Regions from separate parts of the Acidiphilium sp. JA12-A1 genome, predicted to be linked through region 1. Evidence: riboswitches for the same ligand, from Rfam matches in the RefSeq annotation. Region 1 holds a riboswitch; the other holds the start of a gene.
The links. A riboswitch is a leader RNA that binds a small molecule or an ion and turns the genes downstream of it on or off. The one in region 1 is predicted to bind cobalamin.
Positions count from the first base shown of each region.

Region 2: another riboswitch for cobalamin. It lies ahead of RT91_RS01350 (TonB-dependent siderophore receptor); the one in region 1 lies ahead of metE (5-methyltetrahydropteroyltriglutamate--homocysteine S-methyltransferase).

Region 1 is NZ_JFHO01000044.1:93,887-109,159, reverse strand. It holds gene RT91_RS08730 (xanthine dehydrogenase family protein molybdopterin-binding subunit) at 1-1,665, opposite strand, end outside; gene araD (L-arabinonate dehydratase) at 1,772-3,502, opposite strand; gene RT91_RS08720 (MFS transporter) at 3,616-4,797, opposite strand; gene metE (5-methyltetrahydropteroyltriglutamate--homocysteine S-methyltransferase) at 4,917-7,226, opposite strand; cobalamin riboswitch at 7,362-7,596, opposite strand; gene RT91_RS08710 (ABC transporter substrate-binding protein) at 7,842-9,098, shown strand; gene RT91_RS08705 (branched-chain amino acid ABC transporter permease) at 9,200-10,081, shown strand; gene RT91_RS08700 (branched-chain amino acid ABC transporter permease) at 10,095-11,003, shown strand; gene RT91_RS08695 (ABC transporter ATP-binding protein) at 10,993-11,700, shown strand; gene RT91_RS08690 (ABC transporter ATP-binding protein) at 11,705-12,406, shown strand; gene RT91_RS08685 (OsmC family protein) at 12,482-12,928, shown strand; gene RT91_RS08680 (IclR family transcriptional regulator C-terminal domain-containing protein) at 13,123-13,944, shown strand; gene RT91_RS08675 (hypothetical protein) at 13,967-14,554, opposite strand; gene thrS (threonine--tRNA ligase) at 14,673-15,273, opposite strand, start outside.
Region 2 is NZ_JFHO01000004.1:140,751-156,023, reverse strand. It holds gene dnaA (chromosomal replication initiator protein DnaA) at 1-648, opposite strand, end outside; gene rpsT (30S ribosomal protein S20) at 1,091-1,363, opposite strand; gene metZ (O-succinylhomoserine sulfhydrylase) at 1,581-2,765, opposite strand; gene RT91_RS01375 (DsbA family protein) at 2,859-3,524, opposite strand; gene RT91_RS01370 (TetR/AcrR family transcriptional regulator) at 3,623-4,225, shown strand; gene RT91_RS01365 (hypothetical protein) at 4,222-4,485, shown strand; gene RT91_RS01360 (glutathione S-transferase family protein) at 4,478-5,176, shown strand; gene RT91_RS01355 (haloacid dehalogenase type II) at 5,191-5,874, shown strand; cobalamin riboswitch at 5,910-6,118, shown strand; gene RT91_RS01350 (TonB-dependent siderophore receptor) at 6,224-8,239, shown strand; gene RT91_RS01345 (branched-chain amino acid ABC transporter substrate-binding protein) at 8,528-9,763, shown strand; gene RT91_RS01340 (branched-chain amino acid ABC transporter permease) at 9,774-10,703, shown strand; gene RT91_RS01335 (ABC transporter permease subunit) at 10,710-12,692, shown strand; gene RT91_RS01330 (ABC transporter ATP-binding protein) at 12,685-13,422, shown strand; gene RT91_RS01325 (Nramp family divalent metal transporter) at 13,419-14,720, opposite strand; gene RT91_RS20045 (CarD family transcriptional regulator) at 14,922-15,273, opposite strand, start outside.

The DNA of each region.
Region 1 (15,273 bases):
GCTCTGCATGATCGAGCGCGAGCCGCCGGTGCCGCCGCCGGCGAGGAGCTGGCTGGAATCGCCCTGCACCAGCCGGATGCGCTCGAAGGGAATCCCGAGCTTGCCGTGCAGCACCTGGGCGAAGGGGGTCGCGTGGCCCTGGCCGTAATCGAGTGTGCCGGTGACGATCGTCACCCCGCCATCGGCATCGAAGCGGATGCCGCCCATCTCGGGGCTCGCATCCGCCGTCACTTCCAGATAGTGCCCGATCCCGCGCCCGCGGATCCGCCCGCGCGCTTCGCTCTCCGCCCGCCGTGCCGCGAACCCGTCCCAGTCCGCCGCGGCCAGCGCGCGGTCGAGCGTCGCGGGGAAATCGCCGCTGTCATAGGTCAGGCCCGAGGGCGCGCGATGCGGGATCGCCTCCGGGCGGATCAGGTTGCGCCGGCGCAGCGCCAGCGGATCGAGCCCCATCTCGCGCGCGGCGGTCTCGACCAGCCGCTCCATGTAGTAATTGCCTTCCGGCCGCCCCGCGCCGCGATAGGCGCCGACCGGGGTGGTGTTGGTGAAGACGCTGCGGCTGGAAACCTCGATCAGCGGGGTGCGGTAGACGCCGACGAAGTTCTTCACCGCGTTCACGGTGGCCGGCAGCAGCACCACGTTGGAGAGATAGGCGCCGAGATTGGCAAACCCGGTCAGCCTGGTCGCGAGGAAATTGCCCTCGGCGTCGAGGGCCAGTTCGGCCAGCATCTCGTGGTCGCGGCCGTGGCTGTCGGAGAGGAAGCTGCCGGAGCGATCATCGGTCCACTTCACCGGCCGGCCGAGTTGCCTGGCGGCGAGCAGGGCGCAGACATATTCGGGATAGCACGAGGCCTTCATGCCGAACGAGCCGCCGACATGGCCGGCCAGCACCCGGACCTGCTCCTTCGGCACGCCGAGCACGGTGCAGAGCAGCCCCCGCATGTTGACCGCCCCCTGGCAGCCGAGCCGCAGCACGTAGCCCTCCGCCGGATCGAACTCGCCGATCGCAGCACGAGGCTCCATCGGGCTGACGATCACGCGGCTGCTGCGCAGGCTCAGCCGGGTGACATGCGCGGCCCGGGCGAAGGCGGCGGCGACGGCCTCGGCATCGCCGAAATGATAGTCGAGCACGAGATTGCCCGGCGCCTCCTCGTGCAGTTGCGGCGCGCCGGGGGTGGCGGCGTCGCGCGCGTCGGTCACCGCCGGCAGCGCGTCGATCTCGGCCAGCACCGCCTCGGCGGCGTCGCGCGCCTGCTGGAGCGTTTCGGCGACGACGAAGGCGATCGGGTCGCCGACATACCTGACGCGGTCGGTCGCCAGCGCGAATTGCCGGGGCCTTGGCGTGTCCGACCCGTCGCGGTTGCGGCTCGCGGCCGCCGGCATCGGGCCGAAGCCCGACGCCGCGATGTCGGCGCCGGTGATGATCGCGGCAACGCCCGGCATCGCCGCGGCGGCTGCGGTATCGACGCCGCGCAGAATGCCATGCGCGACCCCGCTGCGCACCACGACGCCGTAGAGCTGGCCTGGCCGGTCGAGATCGTCGGTATAGCGCCCCTCGCCGCGCAGCAGCACCGGGTCTTCGCTACGCGACACCGGCTGGCCGATCGCGAAGCGCCCGGTGGCCAGCGCGCGATCCAGCCCTTCCGGCTGGCGGAGGATGCGTGTCATGCGGAATGTCCTTCGAAGAACGTCAATAGGGTTGCCCCTTATGTTCGGTCCCGACAGGGCGGGCGCAAGATGCGGCACCGTGAAACCCGGCCGCGCTAACTGAATGTCAGTGAATTTCCGGCTCCGCGATCGTCCCCGGCCGGGCCAGCACGTCGAAATCGCAGCCGGTATCGGCCTGGCCGATATGGGCGGCGAAGATCGCGCCATAGCCGCGCGGAAAGCGCGGCGGCGGCGGCGTCCACGCCGCGCGGCGCCGGGCGAGTTCCTCATCGGACAACCGCACGTCGATCCGCCGTGCCGCGACGTCGATGGCGATGACATCGCCGGTGCGGATCAGCGCGAGCGGCCCGCCGACGAAGGATTCCGGGGCGACATGCAGCACGCAGGCGCCGTAGCTGGTGCCGCTCATCCGCGCGTCGGAAATCCGCAGCATGTCGCGCACGCCCTGGCGGAGCAGCTTCACCGGGATCGGCAGCATCCCCCATTCCGGCATGCCCGGCCCGCCCTGCGGCCCGGCATTGCGCAGCACCAGCACATGATCGGCGGTGACGTCGAGATCGGGATCGGCGACGGCTTTCGCCATCGCGTCGTAATCGTCGAACACCAGCGCTGGGCCTTCATGCTTGAGCAGGCGCGGCTCCGCGGCGGAGGGTTTCATCACGCAGCCGCCGGGAGCGAGATTGCCGCGCAGCACCGCGAGCCCCTCGGCGCGGGAGACCGGATTGTCCAGCGGACGGATCACGTCGTCGTTCCACACGGTCGCTCCGGCGATGTTATCGCCGAGCGTCATGCCGTTCACCGTGCGGGTCGCGAGGTCGAGCCGGTCGGCGATGCGGGTGAGGAAGGCCGGCAGGCCGCCGGCGTAGTAGAAATCCTCCATCAGGTATTGGCCGGAGGGGCGGATGTTGGCGAGCACCGGCACGCCGGCGGAGAGCGCGTCGAACCGGTCGAGATCGAGCTCGATCCCGGCGCGGCGGGCCATCGCGATCAGGTGGATGATCGCGTTGGTCGAGCCGGCCAGCGCCGCGCTGGCGACGATCGCGTTCTCGAAGCTCGCCTGGCTGAGCAGGTCGGCGGGGGTGATGTCGTCCCAGACCATCTCGACGATCCGCCGCCCGGTCGCCGCCGCCATGCGGGCATGGCGCGAATCCGGCGCCGGGATCGAGGTCGCCCCCGGCAGGGTGAGGCCGAGCACCTCGGCGAGCGAGGTCATCGTCATCGCCGTGCCCATCGTCATGCACACGCCATCCGAGCGGGCGATGCCGGATTCCATGTCTTCCCATTGCGCCTCGGAAATGTTGCCGGCGCGCTTCTCGTCCCAGTATTTCCAGACATCCGAGCCGGAGCCGAGGATGCGCCCGCCCCAGTCGCCGCGCAGCATCGGCCCGGCTGGCATGAAGATCGCCGGCAGCCCGGCGCTGATCGCGCCCATGATGGTGGCCGGCGTGGTCTTGTCGCAGCCGCCCATCAGCACCGCGCCGTCCACCGGCAGCGAGCGCAGGCTTTCCTCGACCTCCATCGCGAGCAGGTTGCGATAGAGCATCGTCGTCGGCTTCACGAAATTCTCCGGCAGCGCCATCACCGGAATCTCGACCGGAAAGCCGCCCGCCTGCAGCACGCCGCGGCGGATCGCCTCGACGCGGGCGGGAAAATGCCCGTGGCAATGGGCGAGGCCGCTCCAGGTGTTGACGATGGCGATGACCGGCTTGCCGGCGTAATCCTCGGGCGCGTGGCCGAGCTGCTTGATCCGCGAGCGATGGCCGAAGCTGCGCAGGTCGGACGCGCCGAACCAGCGGTGGCTGCGCAACTCCTCGGGTGTCTTGCGCGTCTTGGTCATCGTCGGTCTCCTCGCCTGCCGGCGCCGCAGGGCGCGGCGTCGCCTCCGGTTCTGGAATCTAGCAAGGATCGACGCAAGGGCCACGCCGCGCCGGCCGATGGGCGGGCGGGCGATCAGCCCGCCGCGCCGCGCGCGCCGCGATGGGCCAGCAGCGCCGCGCCGAAGCCGAGCGTGGCCGCGATCCCGCCGATCAGGAACACGCTGGCATAGCCGGTGCGGTCGGCCAGCAGGCCGACGACCGGGCCCGTCGCGCCATAGGCCAGGTCCTGGAACGCGGCGAATCCGCCGATCGCCGTGCCGCGCAGATGCGGCTCCACCCGGCGGATCGCTTCCTTGCCCATCGAGGGGAACACCATCGAGCAGCCGAGCCCGGTCAGCAGGGCGCCGAGCAGCGCGACCCATGCCTCGGGCGCAAGCCAGATCAGATATTGTCCCGTGGCTTCGACCAGCAGCGACCCCGCCGCCACCGCGGTGCCGCCGACCCGGTCCGGCAGGTCGCCGAAGGCGAGGCGCATCAGCACGAAGCCGATTCCGAAACAGGTCAGCCCAAGCCCGGCGCCCGGCCAGCCCTTGCTCAGGAAGTCGAGCGACATGAAGGCGCCGAGCGCGGCGAATCCGATCCCCTGCAACCCGACCGCGGCACCCGGCAGCGCGATGCGCCGCACCACCCGCCAGAGCGGCTGCCGCTGTCCCTGCGTCGGCGGCGCGTCGGGAAAGCGGAACGCGATGGCGGCGCCCAGCACCGACAGGAGGGTGCAGGTTGCCATCAGCCCGGCAAAGCCGAGCGCGCGGAACAGCGCGAGGCCGAGCGGCCCGCCGACCGCGAGCGCGCCATACATCCCCGCGCCGACCAGCGCGATCACCTTGCCCGAGCGGGCATGGCCCATCAGCCCGATGCCCCAGCCGATCATGCCGACCGCGACCTGGCTTTCCCCGACGCCGAGCAGCGCCCGCCCGGCGAGCAGCACGGCGAAGCGGAGATGCGGCGTGGCCGGCACGGCGGCGGCCATGCAGATCGCGCTCGCCACGGTGTAGACGCCGAGGCCGCGCAGCATGCAGCGCCGCCCGCCCCGCTCGTCCGCGAGGCGGCCGGCCTGCGCGCGGGTCAGCAGCGTGGTCAGGAACGGCAGGCCGACGGCGAGCCCGCCGAGCGCATTGTCGAGCCCGAGCCGGTCGTGCACCTCGATCGGCACGGTCGGCAGCGCCATCGCGACGGTCAGGTAGGAGACGAACAGGATCCCCGTCAGCACGATGACGCGGCGCTGGGCTGCGGCGGGGGATGCGGCGATCGGCATGCGGAACGGGCTCCGGCGGCGGGTTGCGGCCGATGCCGGTGTATCCGCGATCGGCCGCGCCGCAAACGCCGCCCCGCGCGGTGCCGGCCGGATGGCGCGCATCCGGCCGGCGGGCGGGATCAGGCCGGGATCGCCTCCGCCCGCAGCCGCCGCGCGGCGCCGACCAGGTTCTCCAGCGCCGGAATCACCTCGCGCCAGTTGCGGGTCTTCAGCCCGCAATCCGGGTTCACCCAGAGCTGGTCGTCCGCCAGCTTCCGCCGGGCGAGGCGGAGCAGGGCGAGGATTTCCTCCTCGGGCGGGATTCGCGGGCTGTGGATGTCCCACACGCCGGGGCCGATCTCGGCCGGGTAGGCGGAGGGGCCGTGGCCGGCGAAGGCCTCCAGCAGTTCCATCCGGCTGCGGGCGGTCTCGATCGAGATCGCGTCCGCATCCATCGTGGCGATAGCCGGCATGATGTCCTGGAATTCGGCGTAGCACATATGGGTGTGGATCGCCGTGTCGTCGCGCACCACGGCGGTGGCGAGGCGGAAGCAGGACACCGCCCAGCGCAGATAGGCCTCGCGGTCGGCGGTGCGCAGCGGCAGCCCCTCGCGGAAGGCCGGCTCGTCCACCTGGATGATGGCGAGGCCGGCGGCCTCGAGGTCGGCCACCTCGTCGCGCAGCGCCAGCGCGATCTGCCGGCAGACCGTCTCGCGCGGCAGGTCGTCGCGCACGAAGGACCATTGCAGCATCGTCACCGGCCCGGTCAGCATCCCCTTCACGGGCCGGGCGGTGAGCGACTGGGCATGGCGCGCCCAGCGCACCGTCATCGGCCGGGGCCGCGCGACATCGCCCCAGATGATCGGCGGCGCCACGCAGCGGCTGCCATAGGACTGCACCCAGCCATGCCGGGTGAAGGCGAAACCGTCGAGCTGCTCGCCGAAATACTTGACCATGTCGTTGCGCTCGAACTCGCCGTGCACCAGCACGTCGAGTCCGATCCGCTCCTGCAGGCGGATCGCGTCCTCGGTCCAGGTCGCGATCGCTTCGTCGTATTCGGCGGCGCCGATCTCGCCGCGCGCGAGCGCCGCCCGGGTCCGGCGCACGCCCGAGGTCTGCGGCAGCGAGCCGATCGTCGTGGTCGGAAACGCGGGCAGGGGCAGGCGCTGCCGCTGCCGCGCGCGCCGCGCGGCGTGCGGGGCGGGGCGGCGTTCCATCTCCGGTGTCGCGCCCAGCAGCCGGGCGGCGACGTCGGTCCGGTGGACCCGCGCGCTGTCGCGGCGGGTGCGGAGTGCGGCGTCAGAGGCCTCCAGCGCCTCGGCGATCGCGCCCTCCCCCTCGTCGAGGCCGCGGGCGATGGTGGCGATCTCGGCGAGCTTCTGGGTGGCGAAGGCGAGCCACGGGCGGATCGCCGGATCGAGCCGGTCCTCCTGCGCGAGGTCGACCGGCACGTGCAGCAGGCTGCAGCTCGGCGCGATCATCAGCCGCTCGCTGCCGCCGAGCGCGCGCGCTGCCTCGCGCGCGGTGGCGAGGGCGGCGCGCAGGTCCGCCCGCCAGACATTCCGCCCGTCGACCAGCCCGAGCGAGAGCCATGTCGCCGGGCCGATCGCGGCGAGGACCGGCGCGAGATCGTCTCGGCCGCGCACCAGGTCGAGATGCAGGCCGGCGACCGGCAGGGCCAGCGCGGTCGGCAGGTTGTCCGCGATCGGCGCGAAATAGCTGGCGAGCAGCAGGCGCGGCGTCGCCCCGCGGGCGAGGGTCTCATAGGCGTGGCGCAGCGCCGCCCGCGCCTTCGGCGCGAGGTCGAGGGCGAGAACCGGCTCGTCCATCTGCACCCAGGCGCAGCCCTCGGCGGCCAGCTCCGCCAGCACCTGCGCATAGCAGGGCAGCAGGCGGTCGAGCAGGTCGAGCGGATCGGACCCGTCATCGGTCTTGGCGAGCAGCAGGAACGAGACGGGGCCGAGCACCACCGGCCGGGTGCGGCGGTGGCGGGCCAGCGCCTCGCGGAACAGCGCGAGCGGACGGTTGGCGGTGACCGCGAAATGCTGCCCCGCCGCGAGCCGGGGGACGAGATAGTGATAGTTGGTGTCGAACCACTTGGTCATTTCGAGCGCGGGCAGGCCGGCCGCGGCATCGCCGCCGCCGGTGCCGCGCGCGAGGGCGAAATAGGTCGGCAGCGTCACCTCGCCGCCGCGCCAGCCATAGCCCGGCGGAATCGCGCCGACCATGCAGGCGGTATCCAGCACATGGTCGTAAAGCGCGAAATCGTTCGAGGGGATGTGGCCGATGCCCAGCCCCTGCTGCAGCGAATGGGACTCCGCGCGCAGCAGGCGCGCCGCCTCCTGCAGGCCGGCTTCGGACAGCTCGCCCGCCCAGTGCGCCTCGAGGGCCGATTTCAGTTCCCGCCGGCGGCCGATGCGGGGAAAGCCGAGACTGGTCGCGATGCTCATGCGCGGCCTCCCCGGCGGGCGTGGGACCGCGAACGGCGCGATGAGGGGGAAACGAGAGGACGCGCGCGGCAGGCGCTGCCGCTGATGCGTGCAGTCATGGGTCGGCTCCGGCTTCCGGTGCACCCCGCCCGGCAGCAAGGTTGGTGCGACACCGGCAGGTCTCCTGGCTCGCGGCTCGACGCTGGTGGCCCTGCCTTCCCGAACCGCTCCCGGTTCAGTGGCTCGCCCTTGCGGGCGGACGGACCACCGGCTCGCCGCTGACAGTTGCGGGGGCAGCCATCGACTTGCTTCCGGGACAATGAAGCCCGGCCGAAGCGCACGATGTTCCCTTTTCACCCGCTCGCGCGGGACCGGTGACGAATGTCGTATGCCGCCCGGACGGACATTCGGCAAGGGTGGCGGCATCCGCCGCGCCGGCAAATAATCGCGTCGTCCGCGCAGAATCGTTGCAGTCATGGATCGAGTTCGATCGGTATTTCATCCCCGGGGCGAAAATCGGCAATCACGGCTTGTTTATTGGTTGCGAGTATTGACCGTCCGGCTTCTGTGGTCATATCGGTCGGTCAAATTTCAACAATTGGCCGTGACTGGCTCATTGCATCAAGGGGAGCAACCATGCGGGCACAATTCAGACGCGCCTGGGGTTTTTGCGCGGCGGGAGTCCTGGCCTCGGGCCTGGCGCTGGCGGGCATCGGCCAGGCGTCCGCCGCGACGGCGCCGTCGGTCCTGAAGATCGGCACGCTCTATGCAAGCAGCGGGTCTTTCGCGGTGGCGTCCGAGGGGCAGTATCACGGGCTCGAATACTGGGCGAAGACGGTCAACAAGTCCGGCGGCGTCTTCGTCAAGGCGTTCGACAAGAAGATCCCGGTCAAGATCGTCGCCTATGACGACCAGAGCTCGACCGCGACCGCGACGACGCTGTACAACCAGCTCATCACCCAGGACCACGTGAACCTGCTGGTCGCCGATTTCGGCTCGGTGCTCACCTCGGTCGCGATTCCGCTGGCCGCCGAGCACCACATGCTGCTGATCGACCCGACCGGCTCGGGGGCGAACTTCTTCACCAAGAAGACCGACTATCTCGCCGATGTCAGCATTCCCGCCTCCACGGTGTGGCCGCTGCCGCTCGGCCATTTCCTGCTCGACCACAAGATCAAGCGCGTCGCCGTCATCTACGATTCGAACGATTTCGATGCCTCGCAGGCGGAAACGCTGAAGGCGACGCTGAAGAAGGGCGGCGTCACGCCGGTGTATTATCACGGCGTGCCCACCAGCGAATCCAACTACACCGTGCTGCTGCACACGATCGCGGCGCACCGGCCGGATGCGGTGATCGAGTTCGGCTATCCGCCGAACGACATCGCCTTCCTGCACACGCTGGCCGGCAGCGGCCTGCACTTCAAGATGACGTTCACCATCTTCCCCGGCCAGCTTCTCGCCCTGATGACGAAGAATGTCGGCGCGAAAACCCTCGCCTATACCTACACCTATCCGACGCCGCCGCTCGTCTCCTTCGCCAAGACCACCTATGGCCCGAACACCGCGACCTTCGTGAAGGAGTTCACCGCGGCGACGCATAACGCGCCGAACTTCCTCGATGCGGCCGGCTACAATACCGGGCTGATCATGCAGGACATGCTCGGCACCGCGCCGAAATTCACCCAGCTCGCCTTCCATCAGGCGCTGATGGACATGTCCGGCAAGACGACGACGGTGCTCGGCCAGTTCAAGATCAACGCGAACGGCGCCCAGCTCGGCGAGCTGCTGCCGGTGGCGCAGCTCGTCCCCGCCGGCAAGACCAACAAGATCGTCGTGGTCTATCCGCAGGACAAGGCGACCGGCAAGCCGGTCTATCCCGCGCCGCACCACTGACCGGCGCCCCGGAACCGCAGGATCCCGGCCCGTGACGGGCCGGGATCTTTCGTCGATCCGGACCACTGGTTTCCAACTTCCCTGCAAGAAAGGGCGCGCCGTTGGCACTTCTCGAATACGCGCTGATCGGCGGCATTCTCTACGGCATCTTCTTCAGCCTTGTCGGCATCGGGCTCAATCTCGTCTTCGGCGTGATGCGGATGATCAATCTCGCCCACGGCCAGTTTATCATGCTGGGCGGGTTCGGCGCGTGGCTTCTGGTGCATGACCTTCACCTCAACCCGATCTTCGGCATTCCGCTGGCGATTCTCGGCGGGATCCTGATCGGCTATCCGCTCTATTACGGCGTGGTGCCGCGCCTGCAGCGCAGCCAGGACCCGGAGATGCTGTCCTTCATCCTGTTCTTCGGCATCGCCCAGATGATCGAGGCGGTGATGCTCCTCATCTTCGGCGCGGACCAGCGCTCGCTGCCCGGTAACGCGCTGGGCTCGGGGAATATCGGCGCGTTCGGCCAGGAATTTCCGGACAGCTGGTGGGTCGCCGCCGCGGTCAGCGTCATCTGTATCGGCGGGCTCTGGCTCTATTTCACGCGCACGCGGCTCGGCTTCGCGACGCGCGCCATCATGGCCGACCGCGACGAGGCGCGCGCGACCGGCATCGATGTCGACAGGGTGTCGGCGATCGCCTTCATGATCGGCCTCTCGCTCGCCGGGATCGCCGGCGTGTTCGTGCCCTACATGGTCGGCTCGGTGTCGCCCTCGATCGGCGACGGGCTGACCACGACATCCTTCGCCATCATCATCATCGGCTCGCTCGGCAATCCGCTCGGCACCGTGGTCGGCGGCCTCGTCTTCGGCGTGGGAACGATGCTGATGCAGACCTATTACGCCTCGTGGTCGAATCTCGTGCCCTATGCGCTGCTCCTCATCATCGTGCTGATCCGGCCCTCCGGCCTGCTCGGCAAGGCGGTGCGCAGTGCGTAAGCGGAACAGTACAATGCGTTATCCCGTCGCGGTGCTGGCCATCCTCGCCGCCGCCTTCCTGGTCCTGCCGCATGTCTATGGCAACCAGTCCGTGCTGTTCACCATGATGACGTTCATGGCGCTCGCCCAGGGGCTGAACCTGCTCTACGGCTTCACCGGATATCTGCCGTTCGGCTATGTCGGCTTCTTCGGCACCGGCGCCTATGCCACCTCGCTGCTGGTCACGTTCACCGGCCTGCCGGTGCTGGTCTGCGTGCTTGGCGGCGGGTTGGCGGCGGTCGTGGTCGGGCTCATCCTCGGGCCGCTGCTGCGCCTGTCCGGCGCGTATTTCTCGATCGCCAATCTCGCCGCCTCGCAGATCATCTACTACGTGGTGGCGAACGAGGCGCTCAAGCATGTGACCGGCGGGCCCTATGGCGTGAAGATCGAGCAGGTCTACGCGCCCACGGCGAGCTACGCGACGATGCTGGCGATCCTGCTGCTCGCCACCGGGCTTGCCGCGTATTTCCGGCGCTCGCGCTTCGGGCTCGGCCTGCGGGCGATGCACCAGGACCCGATCAGCGCGGGGCTCGCGGGTGTCAACATCGTGCGCGAGCGCCTCATCGTCTGGCTGGCCTCGGCCGGCATCGCCGGGCTGGTCGGCGGCGCCTATGCGTGGAACCTGTCGGTGTTCTACCCCGACGCGGTGTTCACCCTGCAGATTTCGGTCTTCGCCATCGTCTTCGCCCTGTTCGGCGGGGTGGGCACGGTGATCGGCCCGCTGCTCGGCGCGGCCCTGCTCTATGCGTTCTACGCGGTGATCGGCGTCTCCGCGCCGCAATATTTCGAACTGCTCTACGGGCTGCTGATCGTGCTGCTGGTGCTGTTCCTGCCCAACGGCCTGATGTCGCTGCTGATCCGGAGAAATGTCGATGTCCTCTGAACCGCTGCTCCGGCTGGACGGGGTGAGCAAGCGCTTCGGCGGGCTCACCGTGCTCGACCGGCAGAGTTTCTCGATATCCGAAGGCGAGATTCTCGGCCTGGTCGGCCCCAACGGTTCCGGCAAGACGACGACGATCAACGTCATCTCCGGGGTGCACCAGGCCGATGCCGGGCGCATCCTGTTCGAGGGGCGGGAAATCCAGCGCCTGCCGCTGTACCGCATCGCCCGGCTCGGCATCAACCGCAGCTTCCAGGTGCCGAAATGCTTCCGCGCGATGCGGGTGCGCGAGAACATCGAGGTTGCCGCGACCTTCGCCGGGCGCGGCACGGTCGATATCGAGGAGATCCTCGCCGGTATCGGGCTCGCCGACCAGGCCGACGCGATCGCCGGGGCGCTGACCGTCAACCAGCAGAAGATGCTCGATCTCGGCCGCGCGCTGGCGACCAATCCGCGCCTGCTGCTGATCGACGAGATCGGCGCGGGGCTCAACCCGGCGGAGCTCGGGGGCATCGCCGAACTGCTGAAATCGCTCGCCGCGCGGGGCATCGCGCTCATCGTCGTCGAGCATCTGCTCGATTTCCTCAACCGCATCACCGACCGGGTGATCGTGCTGGGCGCGGGGCGGATGCTGTTCGAGGGTTCGCTCAAGGCGGCGTCGCGGGACCCGGACGTGGTCGCCGCGTTCATCGGAGGCTGACGGCATGACCCTTCTCGCACTCAAGGGCGTCGAGTCCGGGTATGGCCCGATGCAGGTTCTCTGGGGCATCGACCTCGCGGTGAACGCGGGCGAGACGGTGATCCTGCTCGGCGCCAACAGCGCCGGCAAGACCACGCTGCTGCGCACGATCATCGGCCTGCTGCCCTGCACCGGCGGGACGATCACCTTCGATGGCGAGCCGGTCGGCGCCCTGCCGCCGGACCAGCGCATCCGCCGCGGCATCGCCTTCATGTCCGAACTCGGCGTGTTTCCCGGCCTGACCATCGAGGAGAACATCCGCCTCGGCGGCTATTTCCTCTCGGCCGCCGAGGTGCGGCGGCGCAGCGCCCGGCTCTACGACCTGTTTCCCGCCCTCGCCGGCAAGCGGCGCGACCTCGCCTCCAGCCTGTCCGGCGGGCAGCGCAAGATGCTCGGCATCGCCAAGGTGCTGATCTCCGAGCCGAAGCTGCTGCTGATGGACGAACCCTCGTCCGGCCTCGCGCCGGTCTTCGTCAAGCAGGTGGTCGACGTGCTGAAGACCGCGATCACCGGCGGCATGACGCTGCTGATCGCCGAACAGAACGTCGCCTTCCTGCCGCTGGCCGACCGGGGCTACCTGATCGATGGCGGGCGGGTGCGGCTTTCCGGCACGCGGGCCGAGCTTGAGGCGAGCGACGCCGTGCACGAGGCCTATTTCGGGCTCTGAGCGGCCTGCCTTCGGCCATCTGGCGGTTGCCGCCGGTTGCGTGCATGTTGCAGGGCAGCAGAAGGAGGGGCTCCGATGGCCGACACGCACGAGATCGTCCTGCGTCAGATCGAGAATTTCCGCTTCGAGACCGAATTCGGCGGCGGGCTGCCGAAGCTGGTGTCCGACGAGCCGCCGCCGCTTGGCGGCGGGGCGGGGCCGGAGCCGGTGCAGCTGCTGCTCGCGGCGGTGGGCTCGTGCATGTCCTCCAGCTTTCATTTCGCGATGACCAAGTTCCGCGAGGCGCCCGGCGCGATCACCACCACCGCGCGGGCCACCGTGGACCGGGACGAGAACCGGCGGCTGCGGGTGCAGGCGATCCAGGTCGCGATCGGGTTTGCCGCCGAGGCGGGGACGATCGGGCATCTCGATCGGATTCTCGGCCAGTTCGAACAGTTCTGCACGGTCGGCGCCTCGGTCGCCCGCGGCATTCCGATCGAGGTGAGCGTGACCGACGGCACCGGTGCCAGGGTCAAGGGCTGAGCCCGTCCAGGCCGGCGAAACCGGCCAGCCGCCTCGGCAATCTCCGGCGAGTTGTCCACAGAAATCTGAATAAGCCTGTGGACAAGCGCGGGGGAAACCGCAAGGACGCTTTCCGCAAGACGCATGTTTGCGATTCCCCGGCGCGCCGGTCCGCCATCTTGCAAGCGCGGGGCAGATGGGCGCAGAACGCACGAATGTCGTCCCTGTCCGCCGATTCCATCCAGCCCGCCCCGCCGGCCGCCGCGCCGGCCAATCCGCGCGACCATGTCGAGAGTTTCGCCCGCGGCCTTGCCATCCTCTGCGCCTTCGGGCCGGACCGGCCGAAAATGACCCTGTCGGACGCCGCCCGCGTCACCGGGTTGCAGCGCTCGGCGGCGCGGCGGTTCCTGCTCACCCTGTGCGATCTCGGCTACGCCGTGCAGACCGACCGGTGGTTCGCGCTCACCCCGCGCGTGCTGGAACTCGGTTACGCCTATCTCGGCAGCCTGCGCTTTCCCGAACTCATCGAACCCTATCTGACCGGGCTGACCCGCGAGCTCGGCGAATCGAGCTCGGCGGCGGTGCTGGACGGGACCGACATCGTGTACGTCGCGCGCTCGGCGGCGCCGCAGCGGCTGATGGCGCTGTCGCTCGGGGTCGGCACCAGGCTGCCGGCGCATGCGACCTCGATGGGCCAGGCGCTGCTCGCCACCCTGAGCGATGACGAGGTGCGCGTCCGGTACGGGCGGGCGCCGTTGCAGGGGTTCACGCCCGCGACCATCACCGATGTCGGCCGGCTGCTCGAACGGCTGGCGACGGTGCGGCGGGACGGGTTCGCGCTGAACGACCAGGAACTCGAATTCGGCCTGCGCTCGGTCGCGGTGGCGGTGCCGGGCAAGGGGCAGCGGCAGGCGGTGGCGCTGAATGTCGCCACCAACGCGGCGCGGGTGTCGCATGAGGAGGTGATGCGCCGCATCCTGCCCGCGATTCGCGAGGCGGCGGCGCAATGCGCGCGGGCGGTCGCCCTGCTCGGCTGAGCGGGCGCGCCTGACGGGATCATCATCGGGACCGGACGAGCGGCGGGGCGCGGTTGCGCCGGCGCGGCGGCGCGCAGGCGGCGGGCGGGCGGAACCGGCGCGCCAGCGGCCGTGATTCTGCTCCTCCCGCATGCGTGCTGCTTGCGGGGGCGGGCTTGGTCCGCTTCCTGCTGCCTGCGCGCGGCGGGAGGCGGAGCGGCGCGGGGAGTTTCACGCCGAGGCAGCGGCAGAGCGGGCGGAGGATGCGGCCGAGGCGCGGTTCCTCGCCGATGCGGCGCTGCAATTCGGGATCGGCGAGCAGGGCGCGGAGCTGGCCGGCGGCGGCGATGGCCTCGGGGACCGGAGCGAGAAGCCAGGCGGTGCGGCGCGGCAGGGCGAGCCTTGCGGGATTGGCCGCCGGGCGCGCCCGGCGGCGCGAGGGACGCGGGCGCGGCGCAGAAACATCGTCGGCGCAGAGGCGGAGCAAAAATGTGGCGTAGCGGCGCAGGCGGGTCCAGAGCAGGACGGTGAGGGCGCCGCTCCCGGGGCCGAAGGCGCCGGCAGCCCCGCGCCGGGCGACGGCGTCGCACAGCGTGTCGATCAGGGCGCGGAAGCGGCGGGTGACATGCATGAACGGAACAAGAACATACTTGCGCCGGGGTGGGCAAGAATTTTGCTCCCTTTTTGCTTCTTCTGCTCCGCTCCCGTTCGGGCGCCGCCTTCGCCCGAAGGAACGGAGGAGCAAAAAACTAGCGCAGGTCGGGCGGGGTGGCTTCTGCCTTGAGGGTGGCGACGGCCTCGTCGAGGGTCATGCTGTCCTGCTTGTCGGAGCCGAGGCGGCGGATCGAGACGGTTTGCTGTTCGGCCTCGCGCCGGCCGACGACGAGGATGTTCGGCACCAGGGCGAGCGAGAGGTCGCGCACCTTGGCGTTGATCTTTTCGTTGCGGGTGTCGGTGGCGACGGCGAGGCCGGCTTCCTTGAGTTTCGCTGCGACCGTCTCGGCATAGTCGTTGGCGTCGGTGACGATGCTGGCGACGGCCGCCTGGGTGGGGGCGAGCCAGAGCGGGAAGCGGCCGGCGCAGTTCTCGATCAGGATGCCGATGAAGCGCTCGAAACTGCCCACGATCGCGCGGTGCAGCATGACCGGGCGGGCGCGGCCGGACTCGGCGGTGACGTAGGAGGCGTCGAGCCGCTCGGGGAGGACGAAATCGACCTGGAGCGTGCCGCACTGCCAGTCCCGCCCGATCGCGTCGCGGAGGACGAATTCGAGTTTCGGGCCGTAGAAGGCGCCCTCGCCGGGATTGACGGTGAATTCGACGCCGGCGGTTTCGCAGGCCGAGCGCAGGGCG
Region 2 (15,273 bases), on a different contig from region 1:
CGAGCGCTGCGACAGTTCCCAGGCAATCGCGTGCATCAGATGGGTCTTGCCGAGACCGACACCGCCGTAGAGGAACAGCGGATTGAACCCCGGCGACGCGTGCCCGTCGGCGACGCGGCGCGCGCAGGCATAGGCGAATTCGTTCGGCTTGCCGACCACGAATGTATCAAAGGTGAAGCGCGGGTCGAGCGGCGCGCTCATGTCCGGGCGTTCCTCGGCCTCGCGGCGCGCCGCGGCGGCGGGCCGCGCGATCGCGGTCTTCGGCTCCACCTCGGCGAGGTCGGGCGCGCGCTCGCTGGTGCCGGCCGGCCGGGTCCGGATATCCACGCGCCGTACCGCCGGGTTCTCGGCCTGCCAGAACGCGGTCAGCAGGTTGCCATATTCCTTGTTCACCCAGTCACGCAGGAAGCGGGTCGGCAGCATGACAGTCACTTCATCGCCGTCGAGCCCATGCAGCACGGCTTGCCGCAACCAGTTGCGGTACTCGACCTCGCCGATTTCTTCCTGAAGTCGGCCGCGAACACGGCTCCACTGGTGCGCCAGTTCATCCTGGCTGATTTCACCGCGCGTGCGTCCCGGAGACCGGGTTTCGAGCCCCTGTTCCTGCCAAGTTTGCGTGTCCAAGCGCACCGCTCCCCGTCCTGCCATCGTCCCAGCTCAACCGAATAGCGATTTCCGCCATACGGCCGCACAACCCCGCTCCCGCAATCGACGGTTGAAAAAACCCTCGACCAGGCAAGCTTTCGTCATTTGATCGTCATCTTGAGGCCCAAAACTAGGCCAAGTCCGGCACCCTGCGCAAGACCCAACAGGTTCGATTTTTTGCTGATATAATGTGCATCTTTAAAAATTTGCCCATTAAATCAGATGATTGACCAACCCATTTGAAGTGAGGGAATATCATTCCACGGTAAAATCTCGAAAACATCTCACAAGCAAAAGTTGCAGCGACATTATATTCGCTGTTGCGAGACGCTATCACAATAAAACCGAACCGGGACAAACGAGCGCGGGCGGCCGCAAGGAACAGCCGCCAAGACACTCGAATTGTTACGATTGTATGACGCGCCAGCGAGGCGCGCAACAGACCTCAGGCCGAAGCCGAAAGGGCCTTCACACGCGCCGACAGGCGGGACAGCTTGCGCGAAGCCGTGTTGGCCTTCAACACACCCTTCGTTACGGCGCGCTGCAGTTCGGGCTGCGCGGCAATGAATGCCGTCCGCGCCTCGATGTGATTGCCCGTCGCGATCGCCTCCTCCACCTTGCGGATAAAGCTGTGCACGCGCGACCGACGGGCCTTGTTGCGAGCGGTGCGCACAAGGGTCTGACGGATGCGCTTCTGCGCCGATGCGATGTTGGCCATGGGCGAACTGTCTCTTCCTGTAAACGGAACAAAAACCACAGGCCGCAGCGAAATTTGCCGCGGCCCGTGTGGGAGAGTGCTTATCGCCGCGTGAAGCGGGCGTCAAGCATCAAGACGCGAAGCCGCTGCCCTTGCCGCTCATAGGCATCCGGGCAAGTCACTTGTAGCGGACGGCGGCCCTGCCGAGCGACCGGACCGCGCTCAATCCGCCGACGCCTCATTTCAGCGCCGCCAGCGCCCGATCAAGGTCATCAATCAGGTCGGCGACATCCTCGAGCCCCACCGAGAAGCGGATCGTGCCGCCATTGATCCCGAGGCGCGCCCGCTCGGCCGGCGCGATGCGCGAATGGGTGGTGGTTTCCGGGTGCGTCACCATCGATTTCGAGTCACCGAGATTGTTGGAAATCGCAATGAGCTCGAGCGCGTTCATGAAGCGGAACGCCGCGTCCTTGCCGCCGTCGAGTTCAAAGGTCACGAGTGTGCCGCCGGCACTCATCTGCTGCCTTGCGAGATCGACCTGCGGATGATCGGCCCGGAAAGGGTAGAGCGCGCGGATGACCTGCCGCTGGCCGGCAAGATGGTCGGCGATGGCCGCGGCCGAACGCGAGGCCTGGCCGACGCGGAGCGCCATTGTCTCCAGCCCCTTCAGGATCACCCAGGCATTGAACGGCGAGATCGCCGGGCCGGTATTGCGGGTGAAGGGCTGGAGCGTGTTGTCGATCCAGTCCTTGCTGCCAAGCACGGCGCCGCCGAGCACGCGGCCCTGGCCGTCCATGTGCTTCGTCGCGGAATAGACCACCACATCAGCGCCGAATTCAAGCGGCCGCTGCAGCAGCGGGGTCGCGAAAACGTTATCGACCACCACGATCGCGCCGGCCTTGTGAGCAAGATCCGCCACGGCCCGCATGTCGATGATCTCGAGCATCGGATTCGACGGGGTTTCGAGCAGCACCAGCGCCGCTCCCGGCGCCAGCGCGGCCTCCCACGCCGCAAGGTCGCCGCCATCGACGAAGACGCTCTCGATCCCGTAGCGCGGCAGCAGCGTGGAGACGATCCACGAGCACGAGCCGAACAGCGCGCGCGAGGCGACCACGCGGTCTCCCGCCTTGAGATGGGCGAGCAGGGCGGCATTGACCGCGGCCATTCCCGTCGCCGTGGCACGGCAGGCTTCCGCCCCCTCCAGGGTCGCGAGCCGGGCCTCCAGCATGCTCACGGTCGGGTTGCCGAAGCGTGAATACTGATAATGGGAGATCTCACCCTTGAAGGTCGCTTCCGCCTGCTCGGCATTATCGTAGACGAAGCCGGAGGTGAGGTAGAGCGCTTCGGCGTTCTCGGCGAAGTTGGACCTGACCTGGCCAGCATGAACCAGGTTGGTCGCGGGACGATAGATGCGTGAGGTCATGTTCCGTCTATATCCTGCCCGCGCCGGACGGCAACCCACACCGGCAGAACGCTGTCGCGCGGCCCTTCGCCGGCGGCAGGCGGGCCGCCCCGATCAGCCCGCCAGGGCGGCGGCGCCAGAGAGCGACGTATCCCCCAGCCAGCGGCCAAGTGCTGGAACCAGCCGAGCCGCGGGCTGAAAGCCTTCGGTCACGAGGGCATACTCGTGTTCGGTGCCGGAACTCGCGATGAGGGTGGGAAACCCGGTGATGCCGGCCTGCTGGGTAATCGCAAAATCCTGCCAGGTTTCGGCACCGAGTTCGTCGGAACAGAGCGTATCGCGGAACTGGTTCGCGTTGAAGCCGAGCCGTGCTGCGATTCCGGCAAGCACAACCGGATTCGTGACGTCCTCGTTCCCGGTGTAGAAAGCACGCTGGATGGCGGCGAGAAGGTCGAATGCATCCGCCATCGAGCGGCGACGGGCCACCACCAGCGCACGGCAAGCCGGCTCGGTGTCGTAGACGAAGCGGGCGCGGTCGAAAAACGAGAAATCGAAAGGCTGACCAGACGCGTTCCGCACATGCTCCCAATGCCCGCGGGTGCGGGCCTTGGCGGCCTCGTCCATCGGCTCGGTCGTGCCGGGCCGCAGCCCGCCAACGATCAGACGAACCGGCAGGCGTTCGCCATACCTCCCGCGGATGGCGTTGATCACCGGCGCGAAACCCCAGCACCAGGAGCACATAGGGTCTGCAAAGTAGACGAGATGCGGTTGAGTCATCATGTTGGCTGGCTTCTAGTGCGGTCCCGAGACACGTTGTTTTGTAGCAAACGTTACATTATATCATGGTGGACGATGATTCAAACCAGTACAGCTGCCCGATGCCGCGCCCACGCAGTCTGACAAACGAAGACCTGCTCGATCGGGCCATCCCGATCTTTCTCGGCAAGGGCTATGCCGGGGCTTCGTTGCGCGACCTGACAGAGGCCACGGGGCTCAGTGCCGCTGCGCTTTATCATCGGTATGGCGACAAGAACGGCCTGTTCCGCGCCGCTATCGACCGTTATGCCGATGACATGATGGTGCCGCTTCTTGAACGGTTTGCCGCCGAAGACGATCCGATCGCGGCGATCGCCGGGCTTCTCGCGCATCTGAGCCATGTTTCGGCGCAGGACCCGCATCGGATGGGGTGCCTGCTGGTCAACAGCGCGATGGATGGCGGACCGATTTCGGCTGAGGCCCGCGCTCAGGTCCATGCCCGGCTGAGCCAGCTGGAAGCATTCTTTCGCGATCGGCTTGAACACGCACGGGACCAGGGGCGCCTGCCCGCCGGGATCGAACCTCCGGCGCAGGCGGAACTCCTCCTCGCGACCGTTCTCGCCTTGCGCACCCTGGCGCGCCTCGATCCAGACCCCGGCCGGCTCGACCGGCTGGTCGCCGACGCGATGAGCCGCCTTCATCCCGGCGGATCCGGGACTCCATGAGCGGTCTTCACTGCCGGACCACGCCGAACGGCCGCCAGACCGCGATCCTGCTCGAAGAGGCCGGGCTCGATTTCCGGATCGAGCCGCGAGCGCGGCATCGGCACCCCCTCGACGATTTTCCCAACCTGAAGCGCCGGTTCACGGCAATTGCCGCGCGGCGCGCCTGCGATCTGGCGCAGACGATCAACAACACGCCGACCGTATCCGCGACACGCGGGCGCACTCGTTCGGCCCGCGGGCAAGGAGGCCCTGATGCGTGAACCCCTGAAGCTCTACGATCTCGCCGGCGCCGACGAACGCGTCCGGTTCAGCCCGAATTGCTGGCGCACCCGCTTCGCGCTGGCGCACAAGGGCCTGCCCTGCGAGACCGTGGTCTGGCGCTTCATGGAAAAGGACGCCATCGCCTTCTCCGGCCAGGGCAAGGTGCCCGTGCTGGTCGATGGCACCCGCCACGTGCATGACAGCTGGACCATCGCTCTTTATCTCGAGGATACCTATCCCGACCGGCCGAGCCTGTTCGGCGGCGCTGCCGGCCGCGGCCTCGCCCGCTTCGTCAACCAGTGGACCAGCGAGGTGCTTCATCCCGCCATTGCGAAGGTGGTCCTGCCCGACCTCGTCGACATCCTGCACGAGGGCGACCGCGACTATTACCGCTCGACGCGCGAGGCCGCGTTCGGCACGACGGTCGGGGCGCTGCGGGCGGCGCGCGAGGACAACGTGAACGCGCTCCGTACCACATTGCGGCCGTTGCGCAGCACGCTGGCGGACCAGAAATTTCTCGCCGGCGACGCCCCGAACTATGCCGACCATGTCGCCTTCAGCGCCTTCCTCTGGGCGCACGCCTCGTCCCCGGTGAAGATCCTCGCCGCCGATGACACGCTGCACGCCTGGTGCGGGCGCATGTTCGACGCCTATGACGGCCTGGCTCGGCTCCTGCCAGTCGCCGCCTGAACGGGAGGAAGCCGATGTCCGCCATCGAGGGTATCCGCGCCTGCGTGTTCGACGCCTATGGCACGCTCTTCGATTTCGGCTCCGCCGTCACCCGCTGTCCGGATGTGCCGGATGACCGCCGCGCGGCGCTGGTGACACTCTGGCGGGACAAGCAGCTGCAATACACCTGGCTGCGCAGCCTGCAGAACCTCTACACCGATTTCGAGACCGTCACCGCCGACGCGCTCGATTTCGCGCTGGAGGCGACCGGCCTCGCCGACCCCAAGCGGCGCGCCGCGCTGCTGGCTCTCTACCGCATCGTCTCGGCCTATCCGGAGGTCAAGGCGACGCTGGGCACACTGAAGGCGAAGGGGATTGCTACGGCGATACTCTCGAACGGCACCCCGGCGATGCTCGCCGCCGCCATCGCCCATGCCGGGCTCGGCGACGTGCTCGACCATGTGCTGTCGGTCGAGGCGGTCGGCGTGTTTAAGACCGATCCGCGCGTCTACCAGTTGGTGCCGGCGCGGCTCGGGGTCCAGCGCAAGGAAGTCTGCTTTGTTTCCTCGAATGGCTGGGATGCCTACGGTGCCTCGGCCTTCGGCTTCCGCGTCGCCTGGTGCAACCGGGCGCGGCAGCCGGCGGAGCGGCTGCCTGGCGCGCCCGATGCGGCGATCAGCGATCTCTCGGCCCTGCCCGGCCTGCTCGGCCTCGGCTAAGCCGGCGCGCTTGCGCCGCCCGATCCGGCGGCATAATGATCTGGATAGGAATCGGTGGCCCGCAAGGGCTGAAACGGGAACGCAGAAGGGCGAGATCGTGCCCCGGCTGCGGCTGCCCCCGCAACTGTGAGCGGCGAGGCGCGTTCATCCCGGCCATTGCGAGGCGGCGCAGACCGTCCGCGAGAAGGCCGAACGCGCCCATGACCCGCGAGCCAGGAGACCGGCCGGTCCCGAGACCATGCGCGCGCGTCCGGGCGGGGTGAACCGGGTGCGAAGGGTGAAGTCCCGAAGCCTTCGGTCGCCCTGATGGCAACACCCGCCTCGCCGGGTGCCGGACCGGAGTTTTTCCATGCGCGAGTTCGCGCGACACATCTTTTTCGTCCCCCTCGCTTTGTGCGGGGCGCTCGTCGGCGCCCGCGCCCAGAGCGCACGGCTTCCCGCCGGCACCGTGCCGATCGAGACCGTCACCGCCTCCTATGTGCGGACACCCATTGCCGACACCCCCGCATCGGTCACGGTCATCACGGCGGCGCAACTTCGCCGGCGCGGCGTGACGACCCTGGCCCAGGCGCTCGAGGCGGTTCCCGGCCTGAACGTTGTGCAATCGGGTGGGCCGGGCGCGCAGACCTCCGTCTTCATCGACGGCACGAATTCCGAAGACGTGCTGGTGCTGCGCGACGGCGTGCCGGTAAACGATCCCTCGGTGGCCAACGGCGCGTTCAATTTCGGCAATTCCGGCATCGGCGATATTGCGCGGATCGTGGTGGTCAGCGGCCCGATGTCCAGCCTCTACGGCTCGGGCGCGATCGGCGGCGTCATCAACCTGATCAGCAAGCGCGGGCACGGCGCGCCGCATGTCGATTACGACCTCGCCGGCGGCTTTCCCGGCCAGGGTGAAGGCAGCGTCACACTCTCCGGCCAGAGCGGCAAATTCGATTACGCGATCACCGGCTCAGTCATCGAGCAAGCCGGGTTCGACGCGACGGCGCGGCGCCTCGCCGTCTACGCCGCGCATCGCGATCCGTTCCGCTACAAGCTCGGCGCCATCAATCTCGGCTACACGCCGGTCGCCGGCACGCGGATCTCGCTGATCGTCCGCGCGCGGCAGACCGGGAGCCAATATCCCGATCTCGGCTATCCGATCTTCGACGATCCCTATGAAAACAGCTTCGATTCGAATGTCTTTTTCCGCTTCGGCGTGAAGTCGCACCTGTTCGACAACCGGCTGATCACCGAACTCGACATCGCCCACATCCAGGACGACCGCCGCTACCTGACTTTGCTCGATCCCGCCGACCCCAACCAGTTCGCCGGCGACAGCGGCTATCGCGGCGATCGCACTGTGATCCAGTGGAACAACGTGATCCGCCTGCCGGATTTTGGCCCGATGACCGACCCGACGCTCGTCGCCGGCATCGAGACCACACACGATACGGCGGTCGAAAACTACAACGCCAGCTTTGGCGGCTATCCCTACCTCCAGAGCCTCGCTGCCTCGCAATCCACCACCGCGGGGCATTTCGGCGCGCAGGCCACCATAGCGCGCCACCTGTCGGTGCAGGGCGCTGTCCGTGCGGATTCGGTCAGCGGCTACGGCACCGTGGTGACGGAGCGCGGCGGCCTCGTGCTCGCCGCACCCGCAATCGACACGCGGCTGAAAGCCTCGGCGGGCAGCGGCTTTCTCGCCCCCTCGCTCTACGACCTGCACGGCATCGACAGCTACGGCTATCACGGCAACCCGAACCTCCACCCCGAACACTCGGTTGGCTATCGGTTCGGCTTCGAGACCGTGCTGCCCGCCTTCGGCATGCCCGAAGCGATCACGCTGCGGATGAGCTATTTCCACCAGGACATCTCGAACCTGTTCGAGTACACCTCCCTGCCTGACGGCACCAGCACGGAGGAAAACGTCGCCCGCGCCCGGATTCACGGCATCGAGGCGGGCATCGGCTTCGCGCCGGCCCCCTGGCTCTCCGGCCAGATCGACTATACCCGCACCATCGCCCGCGATGCTGCGACCGGCACCGCCCTCCTGCGTCGGCCGGAAAACGCCGGATCGCTCACCCTCTCGATCCGCCCAATCCCGGCGCTGTCGATCGAGCCCGCCATCCGCTATGTCGGCCGCTTCTCGGATTTCCTCTACGCCAATTCCGGCTATCCGATCACCTCCGGCAATCCGAGCGGCGTCGGCCTCGCCCAGCCCGGCACGATCGTCAATCTCGCGGTGAACTACCGGATCAGCCGCGCGCTCACCCTCTTCGCGATCGGTCGCAACCTTACCAACTCGGCATTCGAACCCGTGAATGGATTGCAGATTCCGGGGCAGAACTTCCTTTTCGGCTTGCGGGGAACCATCGGCGGCTGAACCTTTGCTCACCGCATAAGACATATTCATGAAATACATATGCTGCGGCGCACAAAATTCTTGAACGGGAAAGCGATTCCGCCATATAGTGCGACGCAGCAAACGATCAGTCGTTTGTCTGCTTTCTTGGACGTTTCCTCCCTAAACTTGGCGGCCTCGTGGCCGCCATTTTTTTTTGCGGCAGTTGCCGGCGACGCGGTGGAGGAGCCAAAAAACACTTGCCTTCGCTCACGAGCTGTTTACCTTGCGCATGGCAGCTATCTCACAAAAGCAAGAAGGACGGGACCAATGGCACTATCAAGGCGCAAAGCTCTGCGTGGAGCGGCGGGAACATTCATCCTCGCCTCGGCAAGTCCCATCGCCCTGGCGGCGGACAAGGTCTATCACATCGGGATTACGCTGCCCCTGACCGGCGCAGATGCCGAGGCCGCGCACCTCATTCTTCACGGCGCACAGCTCGCCATCAAGCTCGCCAACCAGAGCGGCGAACTCGGCGACATCCGCCTCGAGCCGATGATCCTGAACAACGCGACCGCGACTGCCGGCCAGTACGACCCGGCCCAGGCCGCCACCAACGCGCGCAAACTGGCCGGCACGCGCACGGTGCTTGCCAATGTCGGCCCCGAGATGAGCGGCTCCGGCAAGGCGATGGCGCCGATCCTCTCGATGGCCAATCTCGCGACCATCACCCCCTCGTCCACCGCGCCCGACATCACCAATCCGGCCTATGCCGGCGAGTTCGATCCGGGCGGCAAGCCGATCTATTTCCGCACCGTGACGACCGATGCCTATCAGGGCCCGAACATGGCGAATTTCTACGCCGAGGTCCTGAAGGTGAAGAGCGTCTACATCCTCGATGACAGCGGCGCCTACGGCGTCGGCCTCGCCAACGCCTTCGAAGCCCAGGCGAAGAAGAAGGGCATCAAGGTCCTCGGCCGCGACCGGCTCGACCCCAAGGCCGCCGACTATTCCGCCGTGCTCACCAAGATTGCCGCGACCAAGACCGCCTCGCTCTATTACGGCGGCACGATGCAGGCCGGCGTGAAGCTCGTGAAGCAGAGCTACCAGATCATTCCGCACGTGATCAAAGGCGGCGGCGACGGCATCCTGAGCCCCGAAATGATGACGGCCGCCGGTTTCCCCGCCGCCGAGGGCTGGTATGGCACCAACGCCTCGCCGCATGTGGTCGATGACCCGAAGCTGGCGAACTGGGTCAAGCTCTATACGAAAACCTACGGCGTCGCGCCGGACGATTACGCCATCACCGCCTATGACGCCGCCCTCGTCGCCATCACCGGCATCAAGGCGGTGCAAAAGGCAGGCAAGCCGCTCACCGCCGCCAATGTCCGCGACGCGATCGCGACCGTGCATGTCAACGGCTTGCAGGGGCCGATCAGCTTCGACAAGTATGGCGACATGACCAGCCACATCGTTGCCGTGTTCCAGTTCCACCAGGACAAGTCCGCCCCGCTCGGGGACCTGAACAAGCAGATGCGATACGTCGGCGTGGCGCCGCAGCACTGACGCGGCGCCCATGACCGGAATGGCGGTTTTTCTCCAGCAGCTCGTCAACGGGCTGAGCCTGGGGGCGATGTACGCGCTGCTGGCACTCGGGTTCACCCTTGTCTACGGCATTCTCGAGCTGATCAATTTCGCGCATTTCAACGTCTTCATGGTGGGAGCGTTCGTTGGCCTCATCGTGCTGCAATGGTTCGGCCTGCAGGGCCAGGCGGTGGTGCTGCACGGCGCCCCGCTGGTGCTCTCGCTGCTCGCCGCCCTCGCGGTGACGATGGTGACCTCCGGCGTGCTCGGCGTCGCGATCGAGCGCTACACGCTGCGGCCGATGCGCAACGTGCGCGGGCCGATGGCGATGATCACCACGATCGGCGTCTCCTACATCCTGTTCAACGTCGTGCTGCTGCTGACCAACGCCCAGGCGCTGAACTACCCCGACCCGATGCCGAGCATCGACTACCATCTCGGCGGGGTGACGATCCGCCTCAAGGCGGTGATCATCTGGATCGTCGCGGCAGTGCTGATGTGGGGGCTGAACCTGTTCGTCAGGCGTTCGCGCCTCGGCAAGGCGATGCGCGCCGTCGCCCAGGACGCCGAGGCCGCGCGGATGATGGGTGTGGAGGTCGACCAGGTGGTGATGATCGCCTTCTTCGCCGGCTCCGCCCTGGCCGGCGCCGCCGGGATGATCTTTGGCCTGTACTACAATTTCACCCAGTACAGCATCGGCTACACCGCAGGTCTGCGCGCCTTTACCGCCGCCGTGCTCGGCGGCATCGGCAACGTGCCGGGGGCGATGGTCGGCGGCCTCCTCATCGGCCTGATCGAGACGATCGGCAGCCAGTACATCGCCGCGAAATGGGCCGATGTGATCATCTTCTCGATCCTGATCCTCACGCTGGTCTTCCGCCCGGCCGGCCTGCTCGGCGCGCAGGCGCCCAACCGCTCGTAGTCGGCGATGAAGCGCCTCGCCCTGCTCTCGCCCCGCCAGCGCCAGGCGCTGTTCGCCGCCCTGCTGATGGTGCTTCTGCTGCTGCCCTTCCTTGGCATCGGCCAGGCGAATATCGACGTCGCGGCCAATAGCTGCGCCTATGCCGCACTGGCGCTCGGGCTGAACATCGTGGTCGGTTTCACCGGCCTGCTCGATCTCGGCTACGCCGCCTTCTTCGCCATTGGCGCCTATGCCTATGGCATCCTGAACTCGTTCCAGCTCCACCCGCACTGGAGCGCGGCCTGGGCGCCGCTCGCGGCGATCGGCTTCGTCGCGAAACTCGGCGCGGGTGCGGCGGCGACGGTGCATTTCACCTTCCCCTTCTGGCTGATGCTGCCGGCCTCCGCCGTCATCGCCGCCTGTTTCGGCATGGCGTTCGGCGCGCCGACCCTGCGGCTGAAGGGCGACTATCTCGCCATCGTCACCCTCGGCTTCGGCGAGATCGTGCCGATCGTCGCGCGCAACTGGTCCTCGCTCACCAACGGCGCCGAGGGGCTGAACGGCGTCGGCCCGCCGGTGCTGTTCGGCTACCGCTTCGGCATTAACGCGACACCTTATTATTACGTCGGCCTTGGCCTCGTGCTGCTGCTGCTCTTCATCTCGCTGCGGCTGAAACCCTCGCGGATCGGCCGGGCCTGGATGGCGGTGCGCGAGGACGAGATCGCCGCCAGCGCAATGGGCGTGCACACCACGCGGCTGAAGCTGCTCGCCTTCGCCATGGGCGCCGGGTTCGCCGGCATGACCGGCACGTTCTACATCGCCAAGCTGCAGACCGCGACGCCGGACATGTTCGACCTGCCGGTCTCGATCATGGTGCTGGTGATGATCGTGCTTGGCGGCCTCGCGAGCGTCTGGGGCGCCATTCTCGGCGCGGTGCTGCTCGAACTGCTGCAGGCCTGGTTCCTGCCCGCCCTGTCCGGCTGGGTGCAGGGGCTCGGCAACGCGATCCATTCGCCTTTCCTGCAAAATCTCGAGCTCACCTCGGCCTCGGAACTGATCTTCGGCATCATTCTGGTGACCATGATGCTCTACCGGCGCGACGGCCTCGTTCCGGTCGGCCGGAACGAGGTGCGGCTGAGCTATGAGCAGCAGGACGCCGCCGTCTCCCGCGGCGCCGCCCCGGCCGTGGCCAGGCTGCGCGCCGGGCTCGCCGAAGCCACCGCCGACGCACGGCCCGCCGCGCTCGAAATCCGCGACCTCACCGTGAAATTCGGCGGGCTGACCGCGCTGAAATCGGTCTCGCTCGATGTCCCGCCCGGCAGCATCGTCGCCGTGATCGGGCCCAACGGCTCGGGCAAATCCACCCTGTTCAACAGCATCACCGGCCTCGTGAAACCCTCCGCCGGCGTAGTGCGCTTCGCCGGGCGCGACCTGCTTGGCCTGCGGCCAGACCAGGTGCTGCGCGCCGGCGTCGCCCGCACCTTCCAGAACATCCGCCTGTTCCCCAACCTCACGGTGATGGAAAACGTGCTGATCGGCCAGCACACGCATCTCTCCTCCGGCGCGGCCGGGGCGGTGCTCGGCCTGCCCCGCGTGCGCGCCGAGGAACGCGAAGCGCGCGAATTCGTGCTCGAACTGCTGGCGATGTTCGGCAACCGCCTGGTGCCGCGGATCGACCAAGGCGTGGCGCAACTCTCCTACGCCAATCGCCGCCGTGTCGAGATCGCCCGCGCGCTCGCCTCCCGCCCGCGCCTGCTGATGCTCGACGAGCCGACGGCGGGCATGAACCCGGCGGAAAGCCTCGAACTCGCCGAACAGATCGCCGCCTTCCGCGATTTCGGCCTCACTGTCCTGCTGGTGGAGCACAAGCTCGATGTCGTCACCCGCCTCGCCGACAACGTGATCGTCCTCGACCATGGCGAGAAACTCGCCGAGGGACGGGCCGACGAGGTGCGGCGGAACGAGGCGGTGATCGAGGCCTATATCGGCCGGGGCGTGGTCGATGCCTGAGGAAACCCTGCTCGAATTCGCCGGTGTGCACACCCATTACGGCGACCTGCACGTGCTCAAGGGCGTCGACTATTCGGTCGCGCCGGACGACATCGTGGTGCTGCTCGGCGGCAATGCCAGCGGCAAGTCGACCACGATGAAGACGATCATGGGCACGGTCACCCCTTCCCAAGGCGAGGTGCGCTTCCGCGGCGCGCCGATCAACCGGCTCAGCACCTCGGAGCGGGTCAGGCGCGGCATCGCCCCGGTGCTGGAGGCGCGGCGACTGTTCCCGCGCATGACGGTCTACGAGAATCTCGAAATGGGCGCCTATACGCGCAAGCGCGGCCCGAAATTCGACGAGGATCTCGAACGTGTCTATGAGCTGTTCCCCCGCGTGAAGGAACGCCGCCACCAGCTCGCCGGCACGCTGTCGGGCGGCGAGCAACAGATGGTCGCGATCGGCCGCGCATTGATGGCCCGCCCGGCGCTGATCTGCATGGACGAACCCTCGATGGGCCTCTCGCCGCGCTTCGTCGAGATCGTGTTCGGCATCATCCAGACCATCAACCGCCAGGGTGTGGCCATCTTCATGGTCGAGCAGAACGCCCACATGGCGCTGCAAATCGCCAGCCGCGGCTACGTGCTGCAGACCGGGCGGGTCGTGCTCTCAGGCCCCGCCGCAGACCTCGCCGCCAACCCGGCGATCCGGGAGGCCTATCTCGGCGAACTGCAGGTGGAGGAAAACTAGCCCGGCAGCGGCACGTTCACGCCGAAGATCTGCAGGAGCAGAATGACGTTGAGTCCGAGGATCACGATGGCGCCACCGATCGCGGCGATGGCGGTGATCCCGCGCACCGCGAGCGCGCCCATCAGCGCCCGCCGTGTGGAAAACCACAGCAATGCCAGCATCGGCACCGGCAGCGCCAGGCTCAGCACCACCTGGCTGAGCACCAGCGCTCGTGTCGGGTTCACGCCGAGGCCGATCACCACGAAGCCGGGGATCATGGTCAGCGCCCGGCGAAGCCAGATCGGGATCGAAAACCCGACAAATCCCTGCATCACCATCTGCCCCGCCAGCGTGCCCACTACGGAGGACGACACGCCGGAGGCCAGCAGCGAGATCAGGAAGATCACGGCGGCACCGGCGCCGAGCAGCGGCGAGAGCGTGCGATAGGCCTCGCCGATCTCGGCGATCCCCTGATGCGCCGGATGGAAGGCGCCGGCGGCCATCGCCACCATCGCCATGTTCACCAGCCCGGCGACCCCGAGCGCCGCGAGCACCTCGATATTGGAATAACGCACCAGCCGCCGGCGCTGCGCCGCATCCTGCGGCGCCACCCGCGCGCCGGAGAGGCCGGAATGCAGGAACAGCGCGTGCGGCATTACCGTGGCGCCGACGATGCCGACCGCGATCGTCAGCGCCTCGGCATCCGGCAGGGAGGGCAGCACCGTATGCAGCGCTGCCTGCCGCCAGTGAACCGGCACGATCAGCAACTCGGCGAGATAGCAGAGCGCGATGACGCCCACGAGCGCGCCGATCACCAGTTCCATCGGCCGAAAGCCGCGCCGGTCGAGGAGCAAAATACCGTAGGTCACGATCCCTGTAATCGCCATGCCCGCCATCAGCGGCAAATGCGCGAGCAGCGCTATGCCGATGGCACCGCCAAGAAATTCGGCAAGATCGGTCGCCATGGCGGCGATCTCGCTGATGATCCACATCGGGATGGTCAGCGCCGGCGGCAGCGTGTCGCGGCAGAGTTCGGCGAGATTCCGCCCGGTGACGATCCCGAGCCGGGCGGACAGGCCCTGGAACAGCATCGCGATCAGGCTGGCGAGCAGCACGACCCAGAGCAGGTCATAGCCATAGCGCGCGCCCGCCTGGATGTTCGTCGCGAAATTGCCGGGATCCATATACGCGATCGAGGCGACGACCGCGGGCCCGGCAAAGATCAGCGGGTTACGCCATCCGGCGCGCCCGGCCAGCCGGTCCGCGACGGCGCGTGCCGTTCGTTCGCTCAGCCCAGGCCGGGAAACAAGGTCGCTCACCGCAATCGAAGCCCACCCATGAAAATGTAGCCAAGGCTATATATAGGGCAGCAGGCAAAATTTTGAAGAGGCGTGCGTTCGCGCGAGCGCCCTTAAACAAAGCGCCGGCCGGAGCAAAACTCCGGCCGGCGCCGTGTCGGGATTTTTCTGAAAATCAGTCCTAATTGCGCTCCGGCCGGTGTCGGGACCGGCCGGCTCGGCTCACTCGGTCTTCAGGAAGTCGAGCAGCTTGTCGATGGCGCCCTGCTTGTCGAGCCCCTCGAGCGCGCCGTATTCGGCGGCAAGCCGGTCGAGCGCCTGCTCGAAGATCTGCCGTTCGGAGAAGCTCTGGTCCGGCTGGCCGGCATTGCGGTGCAGGTCGCGCACCACCTCGGCAATCGCCATCGGGTCGCCGGAATTGATCTTCGCCTCGTATTCCTGCGCCCGGCGCGACCACATGGTGCGCTTCACCCGGGCGCGGCCCTTGAGGGTGGCGAGCACCTCGTCGAACTGCTTGCGGCTGGAGAGCTTGCGCAGACCCGCCGTGCGCGCCTTGTTTACCGGCACACGCAGC